4 regions of the Paenibacillus sp. LS-5 genome follow, and region 4 is predicted to be linked to each of the others. Evidence: riboswitches for the same ligand, from Rfam matches in the RefSeq annotation. Region 4 holds a riboswitch; each other region holds the start of a gene.
What was found. Region 4 has a riboswitch for cyclic di-AMP ahead of AC0MA3_RS25365 (C40 family peptidase). Riboswitches for the same ligand answer to the same signal wherever they lie in the genome.
Positions count from the first base shown of each region.

Region 1 (4,406 bases), on a different contig from region 4:
CAGGAGGGGTATAATTTCCGTTTTATGATCAATCCGCTCAGTGATTTATTTGGTGGAGAGATTAATGTGGAACAGTATTTACTGCTGGATGAAGCCTTGGTACAGACTGCATTTATGCAGTGGACTCTGGAATCCGATGAAACATTAGCTGACTTGTGCAGCCGATTTATTCATCGTAAACTGTATAAATATGTAGAAATGGATCACCTAGACTCGGAGACGATTGATGAAATCCGCCTCAGTTTTGCGGGGGCCGGGCTGCATCCTGATTACGATCTGGAGATTGATTATCCGACAGATCTTCCTTATGATGTTTTTCGTCCAGGGGAGGGTTTTGACAGCAAACAAATTTTGCTGCTGGACCGTCATGATAAACTGCGGGAGATCTCTGAGGTATCCGATATAGTCCGTTCGATCAGCGGTATTCACCGCGGCCGGTATCATCTTTATTTTCCGCAGGATAAGCTACAGAATGTGCTTACACAGCTGCCTGTTTCCATTGCTGAGATCTTTGCAAAATAATACAAAAATTTCTGGAATTCATCATAGAAAACAATACTGAAAGGATGATTCAGCATGCGCTTATTCGACACACATACTCATCTGGATGCACCGCAATTCGACGAGGACCGCGAGGAGGTTATTGCACGCGCTTTAGAGGCTGGAGTCAGCAAGATGATTAATATTGGATTTAATCGGGAAACGATTCCAACGACAATGAAATTAGCAGAAACGTATGATTATATTTATGCAGCAGTAGGCTGGCACCCCGTGGACGCGATTGACATGAAGGAGGGGGATATGGACTGGATTGCCTCTCTGTGCAGCCATAAAAAGGTGGTGGCTATCGGAGAAATCGGGCTCGATTATTATTGGGATACTTCCCCCAAAGAAATACAGCAGGAGGTATTCCGCAAACAGATTGGTATGGCACGGGAACTAAAAATGCCTATCTGTATACATAATCGTGATGCGCACGAGGATGTGGTACGGATTTTGAGGGAAGAGAAGGCAAATGAGATTGGCGGTGTCATGCACTCCTTTTCGGGGAGCTGGGAAACGGCTAAAATGTGCCTTGATCTAGGGTTTCATTTGTCCTTTGGTGGACCTGTAACTTTTAAGAATGCCAGAGTGCCGAAAGAGGTGCTTGCGCAGACTCCAATGGACCGGCTTTTGATCGAAACGGACTCTCCATATCTCACGCCCCATCCCTTCCGTGGGAAGCGAAATGAGAGTGCATATGTGAAGCTTGTCGCCGAGGCAGCTGCGGAAATAAAAGGAATTGATTTACAGGAATTAGCTGAAATAACGTATGCGAACGCACTGGAACGATTTGGGATTGTCTGAAAACGGGAGTAAATCCGGTGAAAAAAGAAGTATAGCCGATATATTAAACTTTTTTAATAAAAAAACGGCCGATTATTACAATATTTTAATGATTTTTTTGCGTAAACGTGGTTGAATCGTGCTTTACAACATGCATCAAAACAGGATATCATCTTTTCAGTGAAGTGAGCTGTTGTTACTGTGACAGTCACATTTTCATGGATCGTCTCGCTGAGTCTCCGTATGGAGAACGGGGGAACCAATAATGATCTGCCGCATGTCCGTACATAGGGTACAACACAGAAATGCCGCAGACTTTATTTGATTTCTTCACGTGGTCTTTGGGGTGAATTTGAGGGCAACCGCCGTGAGCGGGTGACCTGAGATAGGGCGTCTCTCTTATGCCCGAACCCGACAGCTAACCCCGTAAGCGCAAGTAAGAGAGGAAACCTCGTGCATAAACATTCCCGCGTATTCTGACACCCGGAGAGCCACGAAAGAGTCCTCTGTGAACTCTTTTTAGGCTTTTTTTGTTTTTTGAATAATGCGAATGTTTCCAGCATACTGTTGTATAACAGATGTCTGGAGTAGCTATGCCGAGCAGGCGATCCATGAGCAGGAAACGCTAAAGCAATGCGGGCGTATCCTGTGCAATCTCAAACCTAGTTTCGTCAGAAGTGATACAGTCACCTTTGCTATACAACTTGGACGACGGGGCTATGTAAGGAGGATGGAGAGAATGGGCGTATTCCAACCAGAAGTATCCCATGATTCGCAATCATCCAGCAGGTCTTTCGCATTACGGTGGAAGCAAGTGAATCCTCGCGTACTTTCACTTGCAGGCGCGGCATCAATCGTTATCGCGCTAGTAATTCTGCTGTACGTACACGGTCAAAGCTTTAAAGAAATAACTTTAGTAATAGATGGAAAGGTACAGACGCTGGAGACGCGGGATACGCTGCTCAGTGATGTGCTGGCAAAAGAACAAATTTCGCTGCAGCCGCAAGATGCATTATCTATTGGCCTTAGTGATGAAATAAAAGACGGCGACCGTGTCGTAATCAACCATGCGCAGGCTTTTAAGCTAACAGCGGATGGAACAACCAAAACGCTCTACACAACCGAAGACACCATCGGTCAGGCGATTGACAAACTGGGCATCAGCCTGGAGAGCTATGACAAGATTTACCCTTCTCTCAACACCGCAGTTTCTGCCGACATGGAAATCAAAATTGTCCGGATTAACAAGCAAGTGGTACAGCGGACAACAAATTTGCCTTTCCGGGTTATTAAAACCGCAGACCCCTCCCTGACAAAGGGAACTGTAAGAGTTGCGCAAGCGGGCAAACCGGGCGTTATGGTCCAGCATATCGAGAAAATCTATCAAGATGGCGAGCTGGCATCTATGCGCATGGTGGGCAAGGAAGTACAGACGGTTACCAAAGACAAAATCATTGCTATTGGTACCAAAGCACTTCCCAAGGCTGCTGTAGCCACTACTGCAACTTCCAATTCAACCACTACCACAAAAACATCTAAAGTCAGCACAAACAGCAACAATGTTGCGAGCAAAGCAGGTATAGATTTTGAGTACAAAAAAATAATCAAAAATGTATCCATGACGGCTTATTCTTCTGAAGAGCCAGGGATTGGTACACGTACGGCCTCCGGCACACGCGTAACGGAAGGTCGGACCATTGCTGTGGATCCAAACGTAATACCTATCGGCTGGTGGGTGTATATTGAGGGTCTTGGGTTTCGCCGTGCAGAGGATACCGGCGGTGCCATTAAAGGCAACAAGGTGGATGTCTACTATGATTCCCTGAGCAATGCCCGTAACTTTGGGCGTAAATCACGTACAATTTATGTGATCGGGCCTGTGAAGCCAGAGCTGAATTAAGCAGCAGTTTTTTGCAAATTAACAGTTAATAAGATATAGTGAGGGTAGCAATTAAGACTGTTACGGAATTTCAGAGCCTACCGCTCATCACTTATACATTCTTTAGCCAATAAGAAGGGGAGCGAATCCTCTTCTTTTTGCGTTGCAGAGTAAGGAGTTTAGAAAATGATCAAGGAATTAATCGTTGTGGAAGGTAAAAGCGATACAGTTGCCATTAAACGAGCTGTAGAGGCGGATACCATTGAAACAGGAGGTTCAGCAGTGGACCGCAAAGTGATCGCAAAGATTGCACTGGCTATGGAACGCAGAGGGGTCATTATTCTAACAGATCCTGATCATGCCGGTGAACGCATCCGGAAGATTGTGTCTTCCAAGGTGCCAGGCTGCAAGCATGCGTTCATACCTGAAAAAGACGCTACCCGTAAAGGTGACATAGGAGTGGAAAACGCTTCTCCGGAGGCCATTCGTCACGCTCTTAAGCATGTTCATACTTCCTTTGAAGGTGCCCCGGCTCTGATTGGGCTCGAGGATCTGATGGCTGCAGGAATGATGGTGCATCCGCAGGCAGCGGAACGGAGAATGGTGCTGGGTAATCTGCTGGGGATTGGATACTGTAACGGTAAGCAGTTGTATAAGCGGCTGGCGATGTTTGGCATAACACGAGAGGAATTTTCAAATGCTCTCGCGCAAATTGATCAGGGAGGCATTACCTCATGAGTGGCAACAATCATATTTCATCGCCGGTACGCACTAAGGAAATCATTCAGCGTTACGGATTCTCCTTTAAAAAAAGCTTGGGTCAGAATTTTCTGATTGACCAGAATATCCTGGACAAAATTGTGGATGCTGCGGGTCTGGATCAGGCAGCCGGTGCACTGGAGATTGGGCCAGGGATTGGCGCTTTGACTGAAAGGCTGGCGCTATCCGCTGGAGCGGTAACGGCAGTTGAGATTGACCGGCGGCTAATCCCGATACTGCGGGATGTCCTCTCCGCTTACCCGCATGTCAAAATCCGGAACGATGACGTGCTGAAGGTGAATTTGCAGGAATTGTTTGCTGAGGATTTTGCGGCTGTGGAAAGAGTGAGTGTGGTCGCCAATCTGCCGTATTACGTAACCACTCCAATCCTCATGAAGCTGCTGGAAGAAAAACTGCCGCTCGATAATATCGTCGTGATGAT
Region 1 covers NZ_JBWAVA010000025.1:46,130-50,535, reverse strand. The annotation lists gene AC0MA3_RS24770 (HD domain-containing protein) at 1-522, shown strand, start outside; gene AC0MA3_RS24765 (TatD family hydrolase) at 577-1,347, shown strand; cyclic di-AMP (ydaO/yuaA leader) riboswitch at 1,546-1,774, shown strand; gene AC0MA3_RS24760 (ubiquitin-like domain-containing protein) at 2,066-3,226, shown strand; gene rnmV (ribonuclease M5) at 3,392-3,943, shown strand; gene rsmA (16S rRNA (adenine(1518)-N(6)/adenine(1519)-N(6))-dimethyltransferase RsmA) at 3,940-4,406, shown strand, end outside.
Region 1: another riboswitch for cyclic di-AMP. It lies ahead of AC0MA3_RS24760 (ubiquitin-like domain-containing protein); the one in region 4 lies ahead of AC0MA3_RS25365 (C40 family peptidase).

Region 2 (4,406 bases), on a different contig from region 4:
GATTGGTTTTCCTTAAGGTAAAGCCCCAGCTTCTCCGATTGCCGATATCCCTCAACAACGAGTCCTCTTTGACTCCACCCTCCACGAAATCCTTCATCATCAATTCCATGTCTTATGAAATAAATGGCCATTTGCATCTCCCCTTCTATTTTTTCGGATAGGCATAATAATACCATATTAATATAAAATTCACTTTCACCTTTTCTTCTTAATACAAAAGAGCCGCTCCCGAAGTATCCGGAAACAGCCCTGTTAATGTAATACATCTATTTATTTATGCAAATGATAAGGCACTGTCGCTACGATGATATCTTTTTGATTCATCAGATAAGAGCGGATGAACAAGCTGGTCTGGTTATGCAGGATCGCCTGCCACCAATGCTTCGTTATAAACTGCGGAATGAGTACCGTGATATGGTCGGTAGAAGCGGTCTTCCACTCCACTGTATCAATGAACTTGACAAGCGGACGAAGAATGCTGCGATACCGGGAACGTAGTACAATTAAGCGCACTCCCGGATTCCATTCCTCCCACTTTTGTTCCATTTTGTTAATTTCTTCTTCATCAAATCCAACATACACGGCTACCACATTATCCGTTAAGGACTTGGCATAGCTGATGGAATGCAGAACTGCACGGGTTACACCTGCGACAGGAACTACTACGGTGCTTCCTTTGATACAAGGTTTATCCGTTTCCGGACAAATACGCAGCTGATCTGCTGTATTGAGATAATGGCGGTGAATCCGGTGGAACACGAACATTACAACCGGCAGGAAGATAAAGGCCATCCATACACTCGAGAACTTCGTGATGATAAAGATCAGAGTAATGGTCAGGGTAGTAAGCATCCCCACCGTATTCACAGCAAATTTATTTTGCCAGCCTTTAGGTTTGGATTTATACCAGTGCACCATCATACCAAGCTGGGACAGGGTAAAAGGAATGAATACACCCACTGCATACAAAGGAATCAGACTTTCTGTATTTCCATGAAAAGCAGCGACAAGCAGGGCTGATAATACACCCAAGAAGATAATGCCGTTAGAGAAGCCCAAACGGTCGCCTCGGACCATAAAGGCATGGGGCAGATATTTATCTTTGGCAAACATAAACGCCAGCAGCGGGAAAGCTGAGTAAGCCGTATTGGCTGCAAGGAAGAGAATTACAGCAGTAATCCCTTGAATGAAGAAGTACAAACCACCGCGTCCAAAAGTAGATTCAGCAATTTGGGATACAACTGTAGCTTTGGTATCCGGTGTAATTCCGTACCAGTAGGCGAGCAGCGTGATTCCTGTAAACATACTTCCAAGGATAATTCCCATCATCATCAAGGTTTTGGCCGCATTTCTCTCAGCAGGTGCCTTGAAGTTTGGAATTGCGTTCGATACCGCCTCTACTCCTGTAAGGGCCGAACAGCCGGAGCTGAAGGCTTTAAGCAGTAAAAACAAACTGACATTCGATACAGCAGCCCCGATTTCTGGAACATTGGCGTGGGCTCCGCCGGTTGCATATTTGAATATTCCCGCAATGATCAACACGAAGATCGATACTACGAACAGATACACAGGAATAGCAATGAACGATGCAGATTCCGTAACGCCTCGCAGGTTGACAAGGGTCAAGAGCAGAATAACGGTTACGGCGATTAGAACACTATGATTATGAAGATTAGGAAAAGCGGATGTGATCGCATCCGTCCCTGCCGACGCACTAACCGCAACGGTCAAAATATAGTCGACCAGGAGCGATCCGCCTGCTAAGAGTCCAGTAGGAACCCCGAGGTTGCTCTTGGCAACGATATACGCGCCTCCGCCTTGCGGATAAGCAAAAATAGTCTGGCGATAGGATAAAATCAAAATAGCCAGCAAGCCCAATACGGCTAATGCAATTGGCAATGAGTACCAGATAGCTGTGAAGCCTGCGGCTACCAGCACAATCAGGATTTGTTCCGTTCCGTAGGCTACAGACGAGAGCGCATCAGAAGACAGGACAGCCAGTGCTTTCACCTTGGATAACTTTTCATGATCGAGTTCGTTCGACTTCATCGGACGCCCGATCAATAGTCGTTTTACCTTGCTTACCATTGTAGTAACAGTTCCTCTCTTTGCTTACGTTGAAACGGTAATACCGTGCGCTGTTTTCATTGGTGGATTTCATAAATGCAGGCACAAAAATAAGCATACGGAAATGATCCGCATGCTTACGCATCGTCATTATCCCACCGTTGCTTACGAGGTTAGCTGGCGGATTCGGGCTGTGGTAGCCCTACGGTTATGGCCCTTGCGGACCGTTCCCGATTCACCCCTTTGGCGCTTGGCCAATGTTGGTTCCCCCGTTTTTCCTTACAGAAAATTCAGCGCATATTCAACTTCTCACAAGGTCTAATGATAGTCTACAATGCCTCTTCCGTAAAGCGGTGAAAAAAATGAAAAAAGAATGAAAAAACATCCAATTTACGCAAAACAAAGATGAGGGATATAGCGATCTTTCATTCTCTGCGAATATCCCTTCATACCGGGTTTTTTCATGATTTTTATCTATATTTGTGTCAGAAATTTCAGGAATGATTGCCCTCTATATTCTGCTGTGGCTCTGTCTAGTCTACGGTGTCCTCTTTACGCCCGGTCCAGAGCAAAATCGTGATTAGAGCAAATGCGATCAGGGCAAGTAAAGGGATCGTAATGAACCCGAAAAAATTAAGATAATCTTTATTACAGGGTACGCCAATCGTACATGGGAGCACCTTGCTGAGTGCAGGAATCTTCTGCTCGGCATAATGATAAACACTTATGCTGCCCCCAATTAGACTTAAAGGAAGCACATAAGGAATTATCTTTTTGTCATTCCGGTATGTGGCAATGCCCAGCAGGATGAGCTGCGGGTACATAAATATACGCTGGAACCAACACAGCTTACATGGCTCATACTTCAGGACCTCGCTAAGATACAAGCTTCCCGCTACCGCAATAACGGACACGAACCAGGCCAGATAGAGGCAGTGGCGCCTGCAGAACGTAGAGAACTTCATCACTCGGCGCTCACTGCTTCGGAAGCAGACTTCATCTGTGCATCTATGGCTTCCATATTGAATGGCTCCTCTACTTTGTATCCATTAATAAATACAGTAGGTGTGGAGGTGACTCCGGTATCCTTGGCAAGAGTAATATCCTTTTGCAGTTCACTTTCATAGGTCCGTTCCTTGATATCCTTGCGCAACAGATCTAAGTCAATGGGCAGCTTTTCCTTCTCTGCCAGACTCACCAGAAAATCCTGTGTAGCCCATTCAGCATTTTCATCCCCTTGATTGGCATAAATTGCATCGTAATAAGACCAGAAAGCATCACTATTCTGATGATATACCGAGAGGGCTGCCAGAGAAGCCGTTTCAGAATCCGGACCGATAAAGGCCATATTTACGAAGTAAATAGCTGCTTTATTCTGATTCACATATTCCTGAGCCAGCTGTGGCTTGATGACACCTGCAAAATTGGCACACGCCGGGCATTTGAAATCACCGAATTCGACGATTTTAACCGGTGCATCCGCTTTGCCCAGTCTTGGAAGCTCACTGTAATTGAATTGAACCGCTTCGCCTGAACCTGCATTGGAAGAAGAGTCCTTCGATGCCAAAAGAATAAGCACGGTGAAGATAATCACTACAATGGCCACTGTGCTAATAATCAGGATTCTCGTTTTCTGCTTGTCCTGTTCCTGTTGTGCCCTGCGTTTCTCCGCTTTGCTTAATTGGGGAAGCATGACATTGTTTTTATTTGATTTGTTCAAATGAGAGTTCCTTTCTGTCCCGTCGGGACTGTTGTGGTGAAGGTATTTCCTTTAAAATTATATAATTAAAACTCTCTCATTGGCAAACCTCCTGTTGAGGAATAGGTTCCATCCGCTGCAGAGGGATTCTGAAGCTAAAAACACTCCCCCCGCCTGTGGCATTTTCCGACCAAATGCTTCCCTCCATAAGTTCTACGAGTTTCTTGCAGATCGCCAGCCCGAGACCTGTGCCGGGATATTTGCGGGTATGGGAAGCATCTGCCTGGGAGAAAGGCTGAAACAACATTTTATACTTATCCGGCGTGATCCCAATCCCTGTATCCTTCACCGTGAATTCAAGAACCATAGACGCACCCAGAGCGCTGTATGGAGCTACGGATACTGTTATCCCCCCATGATGAGTAAACTTGACTGCATTGCCGATTAGATTAACCAAAATCTGCCGGATGCGCGCGCTGTCGCCGATGAACAGTTCCGGAACGGCGGGGTCCAGCTGAAGTGACATTGCCAATTCTTTTTGGGTGGCAGCAACCTTGAAAAGGTTCATACACTCCCGCATCAAAACAGGAAGATTGAAATCCGTTTTTACCAGCAGTATGTTTTCTGCTTCCAGGCGGGA
Region 2 covers NZ_JBWAVA010000001.1:602,147-606,552, forward strand. The annotation lists gene AC0MA3_RS02755 (histidine phosphatase family protein) at 1-131, opposite strand, end outside; gene AC0MA3_RS02760 (APC family permease) at 271-2,088, opposite strand; cyclic di-AMP (ydaO/yuaA leader) riboswitch at 2,215-2,373, opposite strand; gene AC0MA3_RS02765 (disulfide oxidoreductase) at 2,601-3,032, opposite strand; gene AC0MA3_RS02770 (DsbA family protein) at 3,032-3,787, opposite strand; gene AC0MA3_RS02775 (ATP-binding protein) at 3,864-4,406, opposite strand, start outside.
Region 2: another riboswitch for cyclic di-AMP. It lies ahead of AC0MA3_RS02760 (APC family permease); the one in region 4 lies ahead of AC0MA3_RS25365 (C40 family peptidase).

Region 3 (4,406 bases), on a different contig from region 4:
AAAAGCTCCCGCATCATGGAAATTCTGATTACCAGCGCTTCGCCGCTCACGCAAATGTTCGGCAAGGTGATCGGGATCTTCCTGGTCGGCCTGATGCAGATTGCTATTATCTCGGCAAGTATCGCCATCAATCTGATGCTTCCGCATAACGCCAGCATATTGACTGATTTTGACCTGGATCTTGGACAATTGAATTATGGCATCCTGGTATACGGTTTTATCCTGTATATTCTTGGATTCTTCCTGTATGCACTGATGTATGCTGCTGTAGGCTCCATTGTGAGCCGCACGGAGGATCTGGGCCAGGCCGTGATGCCGGTAATGATGTGTACCTTTTTGGCCTTCTACATTCCGTTGTTTAGCATCTCAGCTCCTAATACTATGCTTATCAAAGTGGCGAGCTTTGTGCCCATCACCTCACCGCTCAGCATGCTGCTGCGCATCGGTATAGGGGAAGTAGCGTTCTGGGAGATTGCCGTATCACTCATCATCTTGCTCGTGACCACCTTCGGACTGGGCTGGCTCGCCGCCAAGATCTACCGCACAGGCGTTCTGATGTACGGCAAACGCCCAAGCATCAAGGAGATCAGAAAAGCGATGAAGGCTTACAAGATTTGAGTGGAACCCACTAACTGTGTGAGGAGAGTTCAGGATGGATAAAAAGAAACAATCATTCGCGTTATTGATGTTTGCAGGTATGCTGCTCAATTCCGGAAGTTTGCTGATTTCTTCCGACGGATCGAATCTGCGCGATTTTGTACAGGGAGTAATGGCGGGAGCTGGGATAGCTATAATGCTGCTGTCCATCTGGACGTTTGCTAAGAACAAGGGCTTTAAAGACGCGAAATAAGCCAGACATCCGTTATCCGTTCATCTGGCGAAATCATGCTGTATAGTGTACCTTAGTAAGTAAGGAGTGGTAATGTTGATGAAAAAAAGACAAACGCCCTTACTGGTTGCGGCTTCGATTCTGCTGATTATCATCAGTAGTCTAATTCATTCAGAAGGCTCAACCTGGCTGGGTGCGCTGCAGACGTTATTGCTTGGTGTAGGATTATTAGGATGCTGCATGGCATTCCTGAGATTTGCCAAGGGCGGCAATGGTGCAAAAGACAAAAGAAGCAAAAAGGGCAAAAAAGAATAAGAACGAATCAGAAGCCGCGGTAGGTTGCCGCGGCTTTTTTGAATGATATCTATTCACTATGCTGCATGCTATTCGATCTTATCCGGCAGATAAATTTGATGTGGGCAGTGTAGCTTCATGTGCCGCCAGCAGTTCACGCATTTGCCGGAGCTGCGCCTTAAGCTCAGGCAGGCTCTTCATGAGGATCTCACTGATTTCCGTTAAGGAGAGCCGCATGCCATACCGGAGCGCATGCACAACCTGATCCTCCCAGGGCAGGCAGGCTGCAAGGCAGGCTTTGCGGTCTTGTGCAATCCGGGAGCAATACCGGATGCATGCGCGGTAGGCCAGAATGGAGAAGCTCTGCGGGCCGCAGCCTTTTCGCAGATAAGGCACATACAGCTCCGTGAAGCTCTTCACGGCAGCCGTCTCCGCTTCAGAACCCTGTCCCAGCAGCAGACTGCAGAGCGTAAGGATATTTTCGCTGTACTTTTCAACATATTCCGCAAATTCGGATGCGGAAGCCGCCGTGCGCGATTCCATTCCAGTTTCCTCCTCGGATTAGATACACCAGTTCGCCCAGCTTCCAGCCGCTCCCCCGGCGAAGCCCCGTTCCCCAAATATGTTGCGCAAAAAAGCCGCAGCAGAGGAGGACCTCTGCTGCGGCTTCCGTACAGGTTCAAATAAACCTGGCGCAAAAGCGTGGCGGATCAAGTTCTCTCTCTATACGCTTACGGGGTTAGCTGTCGGATTCGGGCGGTGAGAGTCGCCCTGCCTTGTGAGGCCGCATCTCTGCAGTCTCCTTTGGATTCACCCCATGTAGGCTTTTGGCCTGGTGGTTCCCCCGTTTCCCGTATGACGGGAATTCAGCGTTGATTGGTTTCCATGAATAAGTTCAAAACGAATCATACTCTTTCAGGAATATCTTTGTAAAAGGGAAAAAGGGAGTGGTTCCGTCAATTTCACATTGAAATCGGAAAGTTCAAAGGAAATAAACAGGTAAAACCATATATCTTGCCACTTATCGGCTCATTATCTCATTCGCACGCCAGTTTTTATATTTGGGGGATAATAAGGCTTGGAATCGCTGATATGAATGCGGATTCATTCATGCACCAGACAAAAAGATATCCGGGAGACTACTTCTCCCGGATATCTTGCTGCTCTAATTAGCCCAATGAATCTGATCTATTTGGCTGCTGCAATAAGCTTGTTCAGCTCGGGCAGATTGAATCCTTTGACGACATGTGCTCCAGATACAGTAACAGGAACGCCCATGAAGCCCAGCTTCTCAACCTCTTCCTGATAAACGGTACTGGTCATTACATCCCGTACTTCAAAAGGAATGTCCTGCTCCTTCATCAGCTGCTTCACCTGATTGCAGTCACTGCAGTTGGCTGTAGAATAAATGATCACAGGCTGGCTCATTGGCTCACAGCTTCCTTGAGGGCATCGCGGGTGATTTTCCAGTGGGAGGTGTTCCAGCGGACCTCACCATCTTCCAGCAGGAAGATTTGCGGAGACTCATGCTTGATCCCGAAGTCTTCGGCAATCTGGTTGGAGACCGGGCGGTCTTCAATCACATGAACCACAGCAGCGGTAGTGCCGGAGCTCTGGACATAAGCCTGGAATTCTTCATTCGCCTTGGCGCTGATCGGGCAGGTGGTGCTGTGCTTGAAGAGCAGTTTTTTACCGGGCTGGGTAATGTATTCATGCAATTCATCAAGACTGTGGATTTGTTGTATAGACATTTAGGTCACGCTCCTGGCAGTTTATTTTGCTAACAATTCGGTTGCTAGCAATGATATTCCTGATTGTAACATAGTTCAAAATTAAATCAAAAAGAAGATTCAGCAGGCCCTGAATAGCCCGATAGTCCAACAGAGGACGTTGTAAAATGACAATTGTCATGCTAAGGTGGAAGGGAATTGGCGATTTCTGTATACTGATGTCAAATAAAAGGGAGTGACCCATTCCATGAAAAAGGTCGCTTGTGTTACCGGTGCTGACCGGGGACTCGGGTTTTTCCTTGTGCGCTGGCTGCTGGAGAATCACTATAAGGTGTTTGCAGGGAGGTACATGGAGGAGTCGGAAGCACTGGAAGCACTCGCAGTTAAGTACAAGGGGCAGTTAATTCTGGTTCCGATGGATGTCGGCAGCAGTGACAGTGTAAAGCGTGCAGCACGAACCATTGCAGGATGCACAGGGCATCTGGATATGATTATTAACAATGCTGGAATTATTGATCGTGCGGATGATGCCACCATGCTGGTAGACATGAATGACACCGCGATGGCACGCATTTATAATGTGAATACGCTTGGCGCTCTTCGGGTCAGCAATTCGCTGATGGGGCTCCTGCTGCAGGGCAAGCACAAACTGATTGTGAACATCTCCTCCGAAGCTGGCAGCATTGGCCGTAATCAGCGGATTAATATGTACGGTTATTGTATGTCCAAGGCGGCGCTTAATATGCAGTCTTCTCTGCTGCACAACCATTTGCGGGTCATGGGCGGCCAGGTGATGGTCTTCCATCCAGGCTGGCTCCAGTCCTGTATGAACTGTGACAAGAATAAGGCCGCTCCTGTTACCCCTGAAGAATCTGCCCGCAAAATCATGGGAATTGTGCAGGAGCATAAGGCGCATATGGGCATGGAACCGGCTTTTCTTGATCTGGACGGAATCCCTTGGCCCTGGTAACAGCAACTTTTACTTAGAAGAAAGGCGTGGATGAAAAATGTCAGAATGGAAGGCACTTGCGCTGGGGAGCTATTCAGAGGTTAAATATCATCCGTTCTCCGGTGTTGACCGCGTGTTCGAGGAGCTGTTTGCCGGAAAGCTGGAGGTGAAATCTACGGAAGATTATTCATTGCTGAATTCGGTCAGCCTATCGGATTACAAGCTTGTGATAGCGTATACAGAATTTTCTGACGACAAAATAGCTCCTGAACAAAGCGGGGCTTTGCTCTCCTACGTAGCAAACGGCGGCGGACTGCTGGTGGTGCATAACGGGATTTCACTGCAGCGTAACCAGGAGCTGGGTGTGATGCTGGGAGCACATTTCACACATCATCCGGCCTACACCGAGCTTCACATGACCGTTCCGGCTACGGGGCATGCGATCATGCAGGGCATTACTGACTTTGTGATCGAGGACGAGCCGTATTATTTTGATATGCAGCCCCATTTTGAAACAACGGTTCTGGCCGAGTATTCCCATGAGGGGGCCAATCATGCGGCTGCCTGGTGCCATGAATTCGGGATGGGACGTGTAGTCTATCTG
Region 3 covers NZ_JBWAVA010000016.1:46,861-51,266, forward strand. The annotation lists gene AC0MA3_RS20555 (ABC transporter permease) at 1-618, shown strand, start outside; gene AC0MA3_RS20560 (hypothetical protein) at 653-850, shown strand; gene AC0MA3_RS20565 (hypothetical protein) at 929-1,144, shown strand; gene AC0MA3_RS20570 (hypothetical protein) at 1,223-1,666, opposite strand; cyclic di-AMP (ydaO/yuaA leader) riboswitch at 1,836-2,005, opposite strand; gene AC0MA3_RS20575 (glutaredoxin family protein) at 2,312-2,551, opposite strand; gene ytxJ (bacillithiol system redox-active protein YtxJ) at 2,548-2,874, opposite strand; gene AC0MA3_RS20585 (SDR family NAD(P)-dependent oxidoreductase) at 3,101-3,823, shown strand; gene AC0MA3_RS20590 (ThuA domain-containing protein) at 3,861-4,406, shown strand, end outside.
Region 3: another riboswitch for cyclic di-AMP. It lies ahead of AC0MA3_RS20570 (hypothetical protein); the one in region 4 lies ahead of AC0MA3_RS25365 (C40 family peptidase).

Region 4 (4,406 bases):
CCAGCCATAAATGTTGTATGGAGGTTTATATACCCATTCACATATTTCTGCAGCGTGATTCACTTCCATGGGGACAACGTAAAAAGTTACAGAAGAACTAATCATCCGCTATCCGCCTCCCTTCAGAATGAAACGTTATATCATAATTATATACAAAACCATTCCATTTCGACGCATAAAAATATATTTTTAGAATTAGCAAAAATCGCGGTTTTTTATGTTTTGCAAATAACGAGGAGGGTAAGTAACTTTTATAGAGACAAAAAAACAAGCCCCCTCCAAGATTTCGGCAAAAATCCTGGAAAAGAGCTTGTTCAGTTACAATATTAGACCTTATTGTACATCGTCGTTATCTTGTGAATCAGTAGCAACTGCTTGATAAGCATCTGTGCTCATAATTCGTTTGGCGCCAACGTAGCGGTTGACGTAGTAGCTGTCACTCAGCGAGCTGATGGTTACACCGCGCTTGGAAGAAGCGTGTGCGAACTTGCCTTCACCGACATAAATGCCGACATGGGATATTCCTTTGCCGCTTGTATTAAAGAATACAAGATCGCCTGGTCTAATGTTATCACGGGATACGGCAGTACCCATTTGATATTGGGAACCAGACTGGTGAGGAAGGTTGATTCCAATCTTATCAAACACATACATGGTAAATCCGGAGCAATCAAACCCGTTAGTCGAAACTCCGCCGGATACGTATTTAGTACCGATGGCTTTGTCGATAACCTGGTCCATCTTGGAGTCTGCGAAAGCGCTTCCCGCTCCGATGGTAAGAATGATGGAAAAACTGAGTAGTGCGGCTGCCAGCTTCTTCTTCAAAAGTAAATACCCCTTCCAAATGCCTACGAGGTTAGCTTAAGGGTTCGGTTGAAGGTCCCCTATGACCCCTCTGTGAATAGGAGGTCAATTCACCCAAAATCGGTTCCCCCGTTTCCTTAATAATTAAGGAACTCGGCACGACTGTTGATTAGGATTAGCTTACGGATCAAACAATGACAAAACCTTTGTAAATCAGGTTTGAATAATTACAAAAATGTTACTATCGACTTACTGCGATAATTGTAACAAAGACAGAAGCAGTTGGCAATCACTAAAAGCATATAAATACATATTTTTTGAGCCTTTTAAGAGAAAAATGCCTAATTTGCGCTTGTTTATTACTCCGTAAGTTAGAGGTATGGAAGATTTATCTGGAATATTTATCAAAAAGGGTGTTTCAAAGCTCTAAAAAGTGTGTAAAAGGGAGAATAAGGAAAAGGAAAAACCCGGAAATGATTACGGCAATAATCAGTTCCGGGCTCGTATAAGTTACATTTAGTTGTTAGAGGTGTGATTTTGAGGGGATAAAAACTTCAATTAGTCGTAGGCAACGGTCTTGTAAGCTGTAGTGCTCATCACTCGTTTAGCGCCAACGTAGCGGTTGGCCCAGTAGGCTTGACTCAGCGAAGAAATATTTACACCGCGTGAACTGGAAGATTGTGCGAATTTGCCTCCACCGACATAAATGCCGACATGGGAAACTCCTGATCCAAAGGTATTGAAGAATACCAGATCGCCTGAACGCAAGTTGTTCCGTGATACGGATGTTCCCAGGCTGAATTGTGCCTTGGACGTGCGTGGTAGGGTAAGTCCGACACTTTTAAAAACATACGAGGTGAAGCCGGAGCAATCGAAACCGTTTGTGCTGGTGCCTCCGAATTTATAGGTGGTTCCAATAGTTTTAGCAATGACGCTGTCCATCTTCGAATCAGCGGAAGCGCTACCAGCTCCGATGGAGAATACCATTACTAGTCCAAGTGCTGCTGCGGTACATTTTTTCTTAAAATTCTGACTTCTCAAAAGATGTACTCCTTCCAAGGCCTGCGAGGTTAGCTTAAGGATTCGGTAGAAGGTTCCCCTATGACCCCTCTAAAGCGAGATCAATTCACCCAAAATATGGTTCCCCCACTTCCCGGTGCAGGGAATTTGGCGTTTTATGCACCAGAAGAGCGACGTGTCGACAATTTGCAAATGCTTGTAAGTTTATTGTGTTTGAATGTGCTGCGTCTTAAAGATTACAAATTTGTTACTAGTAGTACAGGCATCATTGTACCAGAGGATTTACAGTTTTGCAAATACACTTATTTACTTTGTAATCCAAAAAAAGAGTCCCGCTCCCTCAAGGAGCAGTGACTCTTTTTTTATGCCGGCAAATTGCAGTATTTATTGTGGAAATGATTTACTGGACCAGAGATGGTATTGTGCGGCGATTCCCCACATTTTGAACAGTGTAGTGGGGAGGGGAGAGAACTGCCTCAGCAGAAGTGCCGGCATCCCGGGACAAAAGATCGACATCCCGCCACAAGCAAGCATCATTACCAATCCCCCTGCTCCCATCACCGCCGATACTCCCACTGAAGGAATGATTACTTTCAGACAGACCAGCAGAGAAGACAGGGTTCCTGTACCACCTGTATAACCGAACTGCATGTACAGCAGCATTTTTCGGATGAAGAATAGATATAATAGCCAAACCAGAATGTAGGGTACCAATTTCAGCAGCAGCTTATAATCCACAATTCCGGTAAGCAGCAGATCGTACATTCTGGGAAGAAGCCAGTAGAGCGGCAGCGCTGTAAGCACCCATTCTGCAAGACTGAACAGCAACACCGGAAGCCCATATAGCCGCATACCCGGAAAAAAGAACATTCCACGCTCGCCTTTACGTTCCTGATGAAGCTCATGGAGCAATCCTGCCCGGATGAATGGTGATAGCAGGAGCCTTATTGCACTTAAACCCAGCAGCATCCAGAGCCATTGTTGAACACCGGAATGTGTGCTTAGTGCGATCTGTCCCTCCACATAATACAGAAGCCTGCCCATTGCACTGCCACCCGCATCCTGATCAGGGTAACGCAGCAGTATCGGAACCACTGCGCTTTTAACAAACTTGTACATGAAATAACTCCAAAACAACCTGTAGATAAACAACAGAATCAGTATATAGAATTGTTCCTTCATGCTGTACCAGCCGCGGGATATCGATCTTTTCACAATCCTTCACCTCACCAGACAAGAGTTCCGAGCAGATTTTCAATCAGGTTGGTTATGCTAAGCGTCCAGCGAGAGAGCGTGTCGGGTTCCAGTTCTGCCAGTCTGAAATTATTCAGATGCCTACTCTCCAGCAGGATGGAGTGCCCGGGATCAATCTCTGCCGATACCAGCGGCGCTTTGTAGGAGAGTTGAAACGTAGTTTTCTTGTCTTTTGCATTCCAATATCTTTGAACGGTATATCCATCCGAAAAGGTGAACTTCACAGGCACCTCTTCGTACTGGCTGCTCTTGTTGCTCACGGTGACCGATGAATCATAACGGAGATTTTCTGTGCCGGTCCCTTTTTTGTGAACGGTATTGATAATGTCATCTACAGCAAAATCAGGAGCACCACCACTGTATACATATTGATCAAAGTAGGCTTGCCATGATTTTTTGGTCACTTTTTCTACGATCTTTTGAAAATCGGCAGTGGAAGGGTGCTGGAATCGGTATTTGCGGGCATAGGCAGCCATGATGGCATCCATGGTTTTGGTGCCAACTTGCTGTTCAATATCTTTGAGCACCAGTTTGCCCCGGATGTATACGTTGCGTGTATAAGCATCATCACCTGTATATTTCCAGGTCTCCAGATTGAGCGGCTGTGATGAGGTAACCAGACTAGACTGAAGCGCTAAGTTGGGTGCTACGCCATATTCCTGTTCCATCAGCCGATCTTCTGCATATGAGGTGAAGCTCTCATCCAGCCAGGCCTCCTCAAATTCATTGCTGGCGATCATGCCATAAAAAAACTGATGCCCGATTTCATGGATAACAGTACGCTCAAGCTGGGTGCCCGGGGCATCCTCGGCTGCGCCGAAGGCGGTGATGAGTGTGGGATATTCCATCCCGCCTGCGCCATTCCCAGCCTTTGGCGGAACAACGATGGATAGTGTCGAGTAAGGATAAGAACCGTACCATTTGCTGAAGGCACTTAGAGCAGCTTTGGCTGCCTGGAAGTACCGCTCCTTCAAATCTTTGTGCACCGGGTCCAGATAGAGCTTAATCCTTACCCCGGGCACTCCGGGTGCCGAGAAGGCTTCCTCTGCAACCACAAAGTCGGGAGAGGCAGCCCAGGCAAAATCATGGACATCATCAGCGTAGAACTGATAAATCTTCTGATCCTGTTTCAGCTTGGCGGTCTTCACCGGAAATCCGGTTGCTGCGACAGTGTAATTGGCGGGTACGGAAAGAGTGATACTGTATATCCCGAAGTCGCTGTAGAACTCGGAGGTGCCGTGATACTGGTGCAGATTCCATCCTTCCTGCTTCGCCCCGCGGGTGCCGGCTGGCTCATACACGCTAAGTTTGGGAAACCATTGTCCGGC
Region 4 covers NZ_JBWAVA010000028.1:16,670-21,075, forward strand. The annotation lists gene AC0MA3_RS25355 (GNAT family N-acetyltransferase) at 1-105, opposite strand, end outside; gene AC0MA3_RS25360 (C40 family peptidase) at 334-825, opposite strand; cyclic di-AMP (ydaO/yuaA leader) riboswitch at 831-973, opposite strand; gene AC0MA3_RS25365 (C40 family peptidase) at 1,363-1,791, opposite strand; cyclic di-AMP (ydaO/yuaA leader) riboswitch at 1,849-1,987, opposite strand; gene AC0MA3_RS25370 (hypothetical protein) at 2,209-3,039, opposite strand; gene AC0MA3_RS25375 (M1 family metallopeptidase) at 3,051-4,406, opposite strand, start outside.